DNA from 4 places in the Metabacillus sediminilitoris genome. Region 1 is predicted to be linked to each of the others. Evidence: riboswitches for the same ligand, from Rfam matches in the RefSeq annotation. Region 1 holds a riboswitch; each other region holds the start of a gene.
What was found. A riboswitch is a leader RNA that binds a small molecule or an ion and turns the genes downstream of it on or off. The one in region 1 is predicted to bind cobalamin.

Region 1 (3,176 bases):
AGTAACAAAAAAAGTGTGCCAATAAAAAAGAAAGGAATAAGTAGTTTTACATGACTCCAGCCTCTCATCCCTACATTCCCCATTAACCAATATAAAATCTGGCCAATATCCTCACGTGAGCTTAATGCAATGATTAAAGAATTAACTGCACCAATGAAAGAGGTTACGATAATCCCTGCAAGAATAATCGTTTCAATTGAAAGTTTTCGATTTGATAAATGAGTCACTGCAAATACAATCATCATTGCAAAAAAACCACCAATAATTGCGATAAATGGTAATGTGTACGTTCCAAGAAATGGGATTGTTAAATTAAAATAAAGGACAATAACCGCACCTAATGAAGCACCTGAAGAGACACCAATTGTGAATGGATCTGCTAAAGGATTTCGTAATAACCCTTGGAAGGCTGACCCTGCAAGCGATAAAGCAGCACCTACAAAAAACGCTAATAACACTCGAGGTAAACGAATGTCCCAAATGATTTTCTCAGCAATCATTGGAATTTCATCATTAAATAGGCTTATACCAACTAGTTTTGTTGATAAAATATCAATGATCAGTGTAATGGGATAATGGACACTGCTAATAAATAAACCGAGGAGTGCTGTACAAATGACAAACACTCCGCTAAATACATACATCCAAACGATTTTATTTGCCAAAGATTTCCGGATAAATGAGCTTTGCAAGTGTTTCAACCCCATCAATTAATCTTGGACCTGGTCTCGTTACAGTATCATTATTTACATCAAATACCTGTTCGTTCTTTATTGCAGGCATTTCCCCCCAACCAGAGCGACTTAATACTTGGTCTGCAGGCTTTTCAATATAGTATCCATAAGTTGTAATGATAACATCAGGATTCAATGTCACAATTTCTTCTTCCGTCATTTTCACCCAGCCGGTTTGTTCACCAGCCGTATTGATTGCATTAATTGACTCTAACATTTCATGAAGGAACGTATTCTGCCCTGTTGTAAAAATATCAGGAGCAGGTGATACTTCAACCCATACTTTTTTCTTTTTCGTTACAGCTTTTGCTTTTTCTTGTATTTCAGCTAAGCGGTCCTTCATATCTTTCACAATGCGATCAGCCTCGTCTTTAGCTCCCGTTACTGTGCCAATTAAAGAAATTGAATTGTACACATTTTCAAATGATTCTGCACTCCCAATAACAATGACCTCAATACCAGCATCTTTAAATTGCTTTAATATATCTGGATTGTTCTCATGTTGAAAGTCTGTTACTAATGCAAGGTCAGGCTGAAGTGCCAAAATTTTCTCTACATTTAATTGTTGGTCTCCGATCTTTTCAATCTTTTCCGCTTCAGCAGGATAATTACTGTAATTATCAACACCAATAAGCTTATCACCTTGACCTAGTGCAAAGGTAATTTCAGTATTACTTGGGATCACGGATACAATTGTTTGCGGTTCTGACTCAATTGTAACTTCTTTCCCTGTACCATCTGTAACAGTAACAGGGAATGCCGATTCTTTTTTTTCATTATTCAACTCTGTAGATTCTTTCGCGGTTTCCGTCTTATCTGCTTTGTCTTCGACATTTCCACACCCGATTGTGAAAATCATCGTCAAGGCAAGCATAATGACAAAGAACAGCGATTTCCTTTTTAGTGATGTCATTCTCAACCACTCCTTAATTTTTTATGAATACAAAAAAACGCCTATTCACATGGAAAAGGCGATAAATGCAAAAAGAAAATAGTGGTTTCTATGTAAGTGATTAGAAGACACCAGCATTTTAAAGCCACCCTTTTCCTCGAAGGATACTTTTACGAAACAATAGGCAGGTCTCCTGGCTTACGTATCATCATAATAGCTAACCCTTCCCATATCATTTAATACAGTGGGTGTATGAAGCTACATTCAACGTTTACAGTGGCGGGACCGCGTTGGAATTTCACCAAACTTCCCTATTATCCTAAAAAATTACTACATTTAAGGACCTATTGTTGAATATTCGTTTTTTTGTAACATGGATTATTATAAAAGAAGATATATAACCTGTAAATGAATATTACTATTATTTGGACGATAACCTTTTATTTGCGATGTTTGCCGATTTAAATGTTTCCATTTCCTTCATCATATTTGTTGCTGCTTTAAGCAATGGATATGAAAGAGCAGCCCCTGTTCCTTCTCCTAATCTCAAGTCAAGATCTAAAAGAGGTGATTTATTAAGGAATGAAAGTGCACGTGAATGACCTTGTTCTTTAGACATATGGCCGGCAATAAGATAATCGTTAATTTTCTCATCTAAAAGAACGGCTAATAGAGCAGCAGACGTGCTAATAAAGCCATCTAAGATGACTGGAATTCTCCGTTCAGCAGCCTTTATCATGGCTCCAGTCATTCCAGCAATCTCAAGTCCGCCTACTTTTGATAAAATATCGATTGCATTTTTTTGTTTCGGTTTTCTATCCTTAATTGCATTCATAATGACTGTTACTTTCTTTTTTCTTTCCTCTTCAGATATGCCTGTACCTAAACCTACAACTTCCTCAACAGGGCTGTCTGTAATAACTGATACAATCGCACTCGCTGTTGCTGTGTTACCGATTCCCATTTCGCCAAGAATAATACAATTTGCTCCATCATTAATAATATGTTCTACCATTTCCATTCCAATGATGATCGCTTGATAAACCTCATCCTCTGTCATGGCATTTTCAAATGCATAATTGTTGGTTCCGTATTTAACCTTTTTCTGTAGCAGCTTTTCATGATTAATATCTACGGCAACCCCAATATCAACTATTTTTAGTAGAGCATTTATTTGTTTAGAAAAGACATTTATGGCTGCACCGCCATTTAAAAAGTTATGTACCATTTGAGCAGTTACTTCTTTTGGATAGGCAGATACACCCATGTCACTTATACCGTGGTCAGCAGCAAATACAACAATACCTGGACGGCTAACTTCCGGATAAAGTTGATTTGTTATTCCTGATAACTGAATAGCTAAGTCTTCTAATTTACCTAAACTTCCAATCGGCTTTGTTAAGCTATTAACATAGTCTCGTGCTTCCTGAAGTTTTTCTTGACTTGGCTTTTGGATCGAATGAAGCGAAGTTTGAATAATGTTATTCATTTATTGTCTCTCTTTTCCTTTAGGGTATTGTTCAATGATTTTATGTAGACGATCGATATCA
Region 2 (3,176 bases), 180 kb from region 1:
TGGCTGCGAACTTCCTTTGTTTGCGGAAAACTTCCGATCGTTGTCGTAGGCAGGATAGGTAAATTCCAGCGATTTTCATGTAATTCTTTTCTTTCAGCAGCATCAATACGTGTTGCAGAAAAGCTTTTAAGATTTTTCAATTTTTCTTTTACATCTTTTACGTTTCGATGGGCAGAATTTTTTAGAGAACGTATGGAATGATCATGCTGATCCAGTTCAGTAACAGATATTTTTTTATTTACAAAATTTGTTAACAGTACAACTTCTTCTAATTTTTCATCTGCAAATGAGAGTCCATTTTTCACTTGAGTGTCTAAGTAGTGCTCATTTTTTACAGTTACTGGAACATGTAGCAGGCTACATGATGGTTGAATAAATAGACGTTCTTCATCAATGAATTCCGTAAGAGTTGAAAGTAATGTTGATTTTTCCACCAGATTAGCTTTCCAAATATTACGACCGTCAATGACACCTGCAAACAAGACTTTATCACTTGGGAATCCATGTTTCTTGATTTGTTCGAGATTGCCCCCGTCATCATGTACAAAATCAAGACCGATACCTTGCACAGGTAATTGAATAATTTCCTCATAAAATTCAATTTTTTCAAAATAGGTTTGAAGGATAATATTTACATCCTTTAGACCTTCATGAAAAACAGTGTAAACTTCTTTAAACTCATTGATTAAATCTTTCTCAACATTCTTAACTAAAATAGGTTCATCAATTTGAATCCATTTTGCCCCAGCATCCTTAAGCTGATTAAATACCTCAAGATACAACGGAATTAACGAATGTAATAACTCCGCTTTTTGTTGCTCATTATATCCTTTAGATAAAGATAATAAGGTAATTGGACCAAGAATAACTGGTTTTCCATTAATACCTAACTTTTCTTTTGCTTCTTGAAATAATGATAATATACGATTTTCTAGTAATCTAGGTTTTGCGTGCTCTAGCTCAGGTACAATATAATGATAGTTCGTATTAAACCACTTCGTCATTTCTGCAGCCACTTTACCTTTGCTGCCTCTTGCAATCTCAAAATATGTTTTTAGTGTTACGTTTTGCACTTCATTTTTAAATCGCTCAGGTATTAAACCAAACATAACGGCAGTATCTAATACTTGATCATAGTAGCTAAAATCCCCAATTGGAATGAGATCGATTCCTTTTTCTTGTTGTTTTTCAAGATGTGATAAGCGTATTTTTACCATTTCATTGTTGAACTGTTCTTCATTTATTTGATCTGACCAAAATAATTCTAAAACCCTTTTCCACTCGCGGTTCTCACCAATTCTTGGATAACCTATATTTGAATTTTTTATTTTCATCTTATTTACTCCTCCATGTCAATTTATCCAACAAAAAAGCCTCTCTAATGAATAGAGAGACGATTGATAGACATAATTAACTAGAGTTGAAATAAATCGATTTTTTCAACATGACCACCACTCTCCCTATTTCGCGTAGGTAATAAGTGCATACAATAGGCAGGTCTCCTGACTTAGGTTCCTCACTTCATATCCCTTCCCATTTCTTTATGAAACAGTGGTTTATGATAAGAAGCTCCCCTTTACAGTGGCGCGACCGTGTCGGAATTACACCGACTTCCCTTTTAAGTTAAAAGAATTTAATCATTTAACACCCATTGCCTGAACATTATTAAATTTTGAAATATTAAAACTTGAGGTTTAGATTATACCATTTTTCGAGATTAAGCAAGGTTTTTCTAATAATATTTTTCAATTTTAAGATTTGTCCCTATGCGAAAGACCATTATTCGTACAAAATAAAATAAGTAAAAATACACTTGTTAAAATGACTAGTTTTTTATTAAATGAATATAAATATTAATTCACTTGTTTTTACAATAAATTATTAGTATGATCTTAGGACTTTAATGCTATAAAAAAGAGTAATCTATGTAGATCTGCTTTTGAAGTTCTAGCATTTTTTCCAATTCATTTAAATGTAATATGTGTTCATTATTACATAAAGAAGGGGTTATTCCATCGTGTTATTAGAAGCTTTATTGATTTTTATCCTTCAGCTAATTTATGTACCAATTTTAACGATTAGGACAATTCTTCTTGTAAAAAACCAAACAAAGTCAGCAGCTGGCGTCGGTTTGTTAGAAGGAATCATTTATATCGTTAGCTTAGCAATCGTTTTTCAAGATCTATCTAATTTATATAACATCATTGCTTATGTTGTAGGTTTCAGTATTGGCTTACTATTAGGCGGCATGCTGGAAAGAAAATTAGCCATTGGTTTTATTACCTATCAAGCTAATATTCTTAATAAAAATCTTGACCTTATAAATGCGTTACGTACAGCTGGTTTTGGTGTTACTGTTTTTGAAGGAGAAGGCATCAATACAGTACGCTATCGATTAGATATCGTTGCAAAGCGGTCTCGAGAAAATGAGCTACTGGAAATAATTAACAGTTATGAACCCACAGCATTTCTAATGTCGTATGAGATACGATCTTTCAAAGGCGGCTATTTAACAAAGTCGATGAAAAAGAGAGCAATCTCATTTAGAAAGCAAAAGGAAAAAATGATCGTCCAAAAAGAACAGCAATAGAAAATTTGGTAAATTCTCAAAGTAAAAAAAGCAAACAAGTGATTCATCTTGTTTGCTTTTTTAGGCATTTGCCGTGGCACTCCGCACTCACCTACATACACATATATGGATTTCATCCAATTAAAAATTAAGGAGTGTTTCCTTCATGAATCCATATGGTCCTTATAATCACTTTTATCCGCTGCAAGATAATCAATATATTCATTATCAAGCTGATCCTTATCTTCCATACCAAGCCAATGTTGATTCCTTTAGACAGCCACCAGCAGTTGAAAGAAGACTATCAGCACTTGAAAGACAAAATGAACGACAAGCAAGAGAATTAACAAGACTTAATAATGAAGTGAAAAGACAAAATGAAGAGAATAACCGCATGAATAGAGAAATTAATAGAATAAACCGCGAAATCAACCGTTTAAATGACCAAGTAACACAAATAAATGAAAGAGTTGAACAACATACACGTCGTCTCAATCGATTAAATCAACGACTTCGTGCTGTTGAACAAAAATTCAGTCTACCATTTACTCCAGGTGAAGGTGGATTTTAGGACAAAGCTTGCGACATAAAGACAGTTTCTATAATA
Region 3 (3,176 bases), 510 kb from region 1:
GTCATAGCAATCAATATTTCTTTTATAATCTGCCTTTGTATCTAGTATTTTAGTAATTTTACCTTTATCAATTTGAATATTACGTAATACACTTTCGGTTGCAACTACCTCACCATTTTCAAACTTATATCCACTTTCCAGTCGAACATTCAATAACATATAGGAGCTGTTTTTTGAGGGTTTCTTGCTGTGATGTTTATTACTTTTTTCTCCTGCACTAGCTGTTTCTGGAGCGATTAAACCCATCGTACCAGTTACACCTAAAATAGCGGAAGCGCTTCCAATTTTACAAGCATTTCCTAAAAATTTTCTGCGAGACAAACCTATGTTTTCTTGATTCATCTGGAAAATCCTCCTCTTATAAACTTGTATGATAGAATGATCATGATAAAAATGATAGAAACTATTGGTCGAAAAATTTTTCTCTTGTTTTAAATGAATTTACATACAAGAAAAATCTGGTAGTAGTTTGGATCTTATTAAGCATTTTAGATTGAAAATCAAACTTATAGCCCATCCTTTAACATAATCACTCCTTGTAAACAATTATAAGGAGTATTAAGGTAAATTGCAATAAAACTTGCATTTTTTTAAGTTAAATTAAGTTTTTTTGTAGTAGGCTGAATACTTAATTAGTATTTGGTAATAGGGGATCATTACTTAAAAGTATCGAAACTGTTTTTTAAGCCCTGTATTATCAAGGTATTATAAGGTGTGTATCTTAAAAGGAGTCCGTATTCTTGGAACAATTGAGGGACACGATAAATACTCCATTATGGTTAAATCTAATGGAAAACAGCAGACTCTTTATAAACATTCTATATTTACAATTGTTAGATAGGGCAGACTCTGTCTTATTTTAATACTTTAATATTGTTGTATAAGCGATATTAAATTGCTTAAGGAAAAAGCACCAAGATAAATATGCTAGCAACTGCTTGTGATTTTCCTAAGAATAAAAGATAAAAAACACAAGAAGTGAACCCCTTTCATTAGAGAGCTGGAGGACTGGCCTTATGAAGCCCGGCAACCATTCAACAACTTTGTTGAAAAGGTGCTAATTCCTGCAAAGCATATTGTTTGACAAATAAGAGAGGTCTTTTGTTTTTGGTAAGGTATAAGCTAAAAGCTAAAAGATTGTCAAGCTTCAATACTTTTTATATAAAAATTTCATACAAAATACGGTGATGGTTGAAGCGGCAGAACAAACGAGAGAAAAGTTGTTCGTGAAAAAGGGATAATAACATAGGTAAGTAAGATATTATGTTAAGCTAAAAACGAGATCTTTTACCAGATCTCGTTTTATATTTTGATTGTCTCTAGTTTGCCTAAGAGGACACAGACTCTTCATATTTACAAATCGTCTGTTGACAACAAGATGTATTAAAACTAACATTAGAGTTGATTTCAGTTGAAATTTTTTAGGTTTATTACAGTAAAAGTCGTAAAGGTTACTTAAATTTTCTATTTTTAGATTAACTTTAAAAATATTATATATCTTGGAAATAGGTGCGAGTTAAAGCATTAAAAAGCTTTATCAGCTTAAAAGGGAAGTCGGTTAAACTCCGGCACGGACCCGCCACTGTAATGGGTATCAGTATGAAATGCTGATTAGTTTCAGAAAAACCACTGGGTTGTACCTGGGAAGGTCTGAACGTTATGCCCTTAGTCAGGAGACCTGCCTATTTTAACATCGCTGTTAGACCTACGGGATTTTAGGGAGGTGGTTAGGATGCTGATAACCAATTGTCTGAATCCATCTCTATATCTAATCGATGATATTGAAATGTTCAGTGATTCCCTTTATTTATCAAAAGAAGCATTTCTGACCTCATGAGCCGGTCAGAAATGCTTTTTTTATTTTTTTACATAACAATGGAGGTTTTCGATATGGTAAAAAACAGTCATCAAAAATACGCCTTAGTTTTTTGGATGGTTTTCTGTAGTCTCATTCTCTCTCTAGCTGGATGCGCGGGAGTGGAAAAGGAAGGAGCTGTAGTTACAGCATCTGACAAGAAAGTAACTCTGGCTTTTCCATGGAGTCCGCAAAGCCTTGACCCACATGGCAGTGATAGTTGGGAAATTATGCGTTCAGGTATGGGGGAAACATTGGTGAAGTTAAATGAAGAATTGAAGCCCACTCCCTGGCTGGCGAAAGAATGGAAGCAAGAAAATGAAACGACATGGGTATTCAAGTTGGAGGACAATGTAAGTTTCCATAACGGGAAAGCAATGGACGCAGCCAGTGTGAAAGAATCATTGCTTAGGTCTTTAAAGAAGGATCAAAAAGCGAAGGATTTATTACAAGTAGAATCAATGGAAGTACTTTCAGAAAACGAATTAAAAATTGTAACGAAACAACCGAATGCGGCTTTGATCGCACATTTAGCCGATCCGTCTACCATCATTGCTGATGTAACGACCATCAAAGATAAAAATAACGATCCTGCGTTTACCGGATCGTTTAAATTTAAACAGTTTAACAAAGATGAATCCCTTGTTGTAGAGAGATATGAAGATTATTGGGGGAAAGAAGCGTTACTGTCAGAAGTAACAATCAAATTTATACCAGATGGAAATACACGATTAATGGCACTGCAATCCGGGGATGTTGACGCTGCAACTGATATTCCTATTGATAATATAACTTTGTTGGAGAAGGACGAGAAATTTGATGTATTCACGGCCCCATCACTTCGGACCCATATGTTGCTTTTTAATATGAGTTCCCCTCTATTTAAGGATGTGGCTCTTCGAAAAGTCATTGATATGTCCATTCCACGTGCAGATATTGTCAAATCGATTATGATGGATCAAGGTACGGAAGCAAAGAGCCCATTCCCAGAAATATTGCCATTCGGTAAAGTGGAGAAGGAAAAAGCAACAGAGTCGATTGAACAATTAATGAAACAGAGAGGGTGGAAGAAAAACGCAGATGCAATGTGGGAAAAGCAAGGGAAACCATTTGAAGTGACGCTGTTAACCTTTCCACAACGACCAGAATTAACCGTCATGGCGGAAACGATTCAAAGTGAATTATTAAATGAAGGGATCAAAGTCAACATTCGTCAGGTGGAGAATATCGATGAGGTGCTAGCAAATGATGATTGGGATTTATCTATGTATAGCATGTTAACGGCACATACCGGTGATCCCCAATATTTTTTAAATATTTT
Region 4 (3,176 bases), 1.3 Mb from region 1:
TACCACAGCCGTTGAAGCCAATTTTTAACTCCTTAGGTAAATCAAGTCCGCCTAATTTTTGATGGAGCTCTTCCGCATGCGGGATCGAATCCTTCTTTTCCCCTTCACAGAAATCACATGCCTTTAGTTGAAAAACATCACCGATTGGTTCTACTAGAAAACCAACATCACCTAACTTTTCCGTGATAACATCTGGTTCACTAGTTGGGATTCTTAAAATGATTTGATGGTGTGGTGTATATTCCATTGAGCCCTCGCTACCAACAACTTCGGCAAGTGTCATCATTTGCTGTGGTGTAAACTTCTTATTGGCAATTCCAGGGCTAACAGCTAATTCAAAAATGGAGGTTACCGTGTTATTCACTGGTAGTTGTACATGTAGTTGGTTAGTGTTTGTTGACTTGTTTGTTACATGATCCAATTTCGAAAGAGCCTCTAAAGCAATTTGTAACGAGCTTTCTTTATTTTTTTTTGTCTTGTTTTTTGGGGTTAAGACCATATCATTAATGCCTTTATGAAGCGCCCATGGCTCATTTTCGTGTCTGAGACGTTCATGTGGCTTTAATCGTTGCTCAGTTGCACTTAACGTGTATTTTCTTTGATAGCCTCTAGGGGTGATCATTTTATTGTCATATAAAAAAGTTGCTGAATTCCCAATTACAACGGTTGTGAGCATCCCGATATCATGATCAAGCATATGTTCAAGATCTGTAATGACGATATGTTGTCGATCACGATAGGCGCTTTTGACAAGTCCAACTGGTGTAGATGGTGATCTATAGTTTAATAGGATTCTTTGTGCTTCTTGAATTTGTCTAGTCCGGCGGCCGCTTTTTGGGTTATAAAGTGTAACAACAAAATCTGCTTGTGCCGCTGCATCGATCCGCTTTTCGATTAAATCCCACGGAGTTAAATGATCACTTAGACTAATCGTGCAAGCATCATGCATGATAGGTGCTCCTAATAGGGAGGCGCAGGAATTAATCGCCGAAATTCCTGGAATAACCTCCACACTAACACCTGTGGCTTCCTTCCAGCCTTTTTCAATCAGTACTTCATAGACAAGTCCGGCCATTCCATACACTCCAGCATCACCGCTTGAAATAACCGCTACTGTTTTCCCTTCTTCTGCAAGACGGACCGCTGCTTGGGCACGGCTTACTTCCTCAGACATTCCAGTACTAATAATCTCTTGATCTGTTAATAAATCTTGAATGAGTTCAACATATGTTTTGTATCCAATAATACAATCGCTCTCTTGTATGGCATCTTGAGCCCTTTTTGTCATATGTTCAAAACTTCCAGGCCCAAATCCAATAACAAGTAACTTTCCTAACAATGAATATTCCTCCTTTAATAACGTATCAAGTTCTCGTATACGAAACTAAACCTTGCTTTTTTGTTTTTCTATTCCAACAATAGATTCTGAATATTCAGGAGCAGCAAACTGCTGTTGATCGTATGTATAAATCACACTGTCTTCTACGACTTTTCCACCAACAAGGTGATCTTGGACAATTTCTCTTGCTAAATCAGGTGAAGCAGCCTTGTACCACACGCCCTCTGGATAGACCACAACAACACAAGCATCTTTACATCTTCCATTACAACGGGTTCTTGTTGTATGGATTTTATGATCCATATCTAAGTTGGTAATTTCCTCCCTGATCGCCTGTGTGACTTCCTCGCCACCCTTTCTCATACAGCTGCTTCCATTACATATTAAGACATGGTGCTGTGTTTGAGTTAAGTTCCAAGTCGTCATCTAAACACTTCCAATCTATTAAATTTAGGAAAATAAAAAATGCACCCCTATTTAAGCAGAGGTGCATAAAAAATATCGCTAATAAAATAGCATTTTTTATTACACGTCTACCTATATGCCCGTAGGTATCAATATGAAAAAAAGGCAGGTCTCCTGACTAAGGCTCAATGCTTTTTTACGTCTTCCCAATTAGAATCAGTGACATTGTGTAAAAAAGCTCACCATAACAGTGGCGGGTACCGTGTCGGATTTTCACCGACTTCCCTATTAAGCACAACAACAGCTATTGTTATGCACCTTTCTCTCAAACTATTAAATTACTCATCTTAACCTATTACTGGATTTAACAAAATATGTCCACTTTAAAAAATAACAGCATAAGCAAAAAATCCGCTCAGGTTCAACTGAGCGGATGAAAAGGCAAATAACGAAAGCACTCCAAACTAGCAATAATTTGGCTGCGATCGTCTCACCTTCTCACCTCCCGAAGAAACTGAAACTTTATAAATTAAGACAGGTCTCCTGACTTGTGCTTCACCCTACTTTAAGTCCTTCCCATATACGCACCTTTTGTTAAAAGCACCATATACAGTGGTCAACTTATTTCGTCCACACTTACAGTTGCGGGGACAGTTCTGGAATTTTACCAGATTCCCTATTAAGCCTATTAGGCATCTTAATTTACTGCTTTTATATTGAATTTTTTGAAAAGTATCTTTTAAATCAACAACTTTTATCATATAGGGACTTTAGATATTTTTCAATGTATAATTAGTAAATAGGTAAAAAACTTGTAGATCTTAAACAAGATAAAGTTATTATTCTAGTATATTTTCATCGCCACAGCTTAGTTAAGTTTTGAAAAATTTGACCATAATGAAACAGAAAGGGTGTGTTTATATGGTAAATAAAATACAGGAAAAAATTTATTGTGGATTATAAAATGATGATCGATGACCTATCATTCTGGGAGCTCAACTCAAATATTTAAGCTTTGAATACGGCGTTTCTGAAGTAACAATTATGAGCTTGATTATTTTGAGATTAGATTGCTCGCTGTTACTCCAGAAGCTCGCGGAAAAGGAGTTGCGCAAGCATTGGTTCATGAATGTATAAAACGAACGAAGGAAAAAAGGTTTGATGCGATTGTACTCCATACTGCAGACTTTATGAAAAGCGCCATGAAATTATATGAACGAATTGGTTTTGAACGACACCCGCAACACGATTTTGAACCAGCGAATGATGGTGTGGTTGTAAAGGCATTTCGACTTTCGATTTAATCCAAATCGAACGATCAAGATTAAAAGAAAAATAGAAACGGGACATTATGCGTGCCTCGATTTTTGATTAAAGTTTTATTTATATAGCTTTCAAAAATATTTACTATAAAAATCTCGTCTCTATTTCC

Region 2: linked by a shared signal. The riboswitch ahead of metE (5-methyltetrahydropteroyltriglutamate--homocysteine S-methyltransferase) and the one ahead of GMB29_RS13200 (ABC transporter substrate-binding protein) in region 1 are both predicted to bind cobalamin.
Region 3: linked by a shared signal. The riboswitch ahead of GMB29_RS10820 (ABC transporter substrate-binding protein) and the one ahead of GMB29_RS13200 (ABC transporter substrate-binding protein) in region 1 are both predicted to bind cobalamin.
Region 4: linked by a shared signal. The riboswitch ahead of GMB29_RS07015 ((2Fe-2S) ferredoxin domain-containing protein) and the one ahead of GMB29_RS13200 (ABC transporter substrate-binding protein) in region 1 are both predicted to bind cobalamin.

The regions. Positions count from the first base shown of each region.
Region 1 covers NZ_CP046266.1:2,789,295-2,792,470, reverse strand. Annotated here, with positions in the region: gene GMB29_RS13205 (FecCD family ABC transporter permease) at 1-692, opposite strand, end outside; gene GMB29_RS13200 (ABC transporter substrate-binding protein) at 655-1,647, opposite strand; cobalamin riboswitch at 1,793-1,989, opposite strand; gene cobT (nicotinate-nucleotide--dimethylbenzimidazole phosphoribosyltransferase) at 2,048-3,115, opposite strand; gene GMB29_RS13190 (cobyric acid synthase) at 3,116-3,176, opposite strand, start outside.
Region 2 covers NZ_CP046266.1:2,973,098-2,976,273, forward strand. Annotated here, with positions in the region: gene metE (5-methyltetrahydropteroyltriglutamate--homocysteine S-methyltransferase) at 1-1,334, opposite strand, end outside; cobalamin riboswitch at 1,476-1,667, opposite strand; gene GMB29_RS14065 (DUF2179 domain-containing protein) at 2,015-2,590, shown strand; gene GMB29_RS14070 (hypothetical protein) at 2,736-3,140, shown strand.
Region 3 covers NZ_CP046266.1:2,281,492-2,284,667, forward strand. Annotated here, with positions in the region: gene GMB29_RS10810 (amidohydrolase) at 1-342, opposite strand, end outside; gene GMB29_RS10815 (RNA chaperone Hfq) at 713-841, shown strand; SAM riboswitch class I at 987-1,094, shown strand; cobalamin riboswitch at 1,491-1,700, shown strand; gene GMB29_RS10820 (ABC transporter substrate-binding protein) at 1,891-3,176, shown strand, end outside.
Region 4 covers NZ_CP046266.1:1,439,481-1,442,656, reverse strand. Annotated here, with positions in the region: gene cobJ (precorrin-3B C(17)-methyltransferase) at 1-1,339, opposite strand, end outside; gene GMB29_RS07015 ((2Fe-2S) ferredoxin domain-containing protein) at 1,385-1,765, opposite strand; cobalamin riboswitch at 1,892-2,081, opposite strand; cobalamin riboswitch at 2,261-2,459, opposite strand; gene GMB29_RS07010 (GNAT family N-acetyltransferase) at 2,809-3,048, shown strand.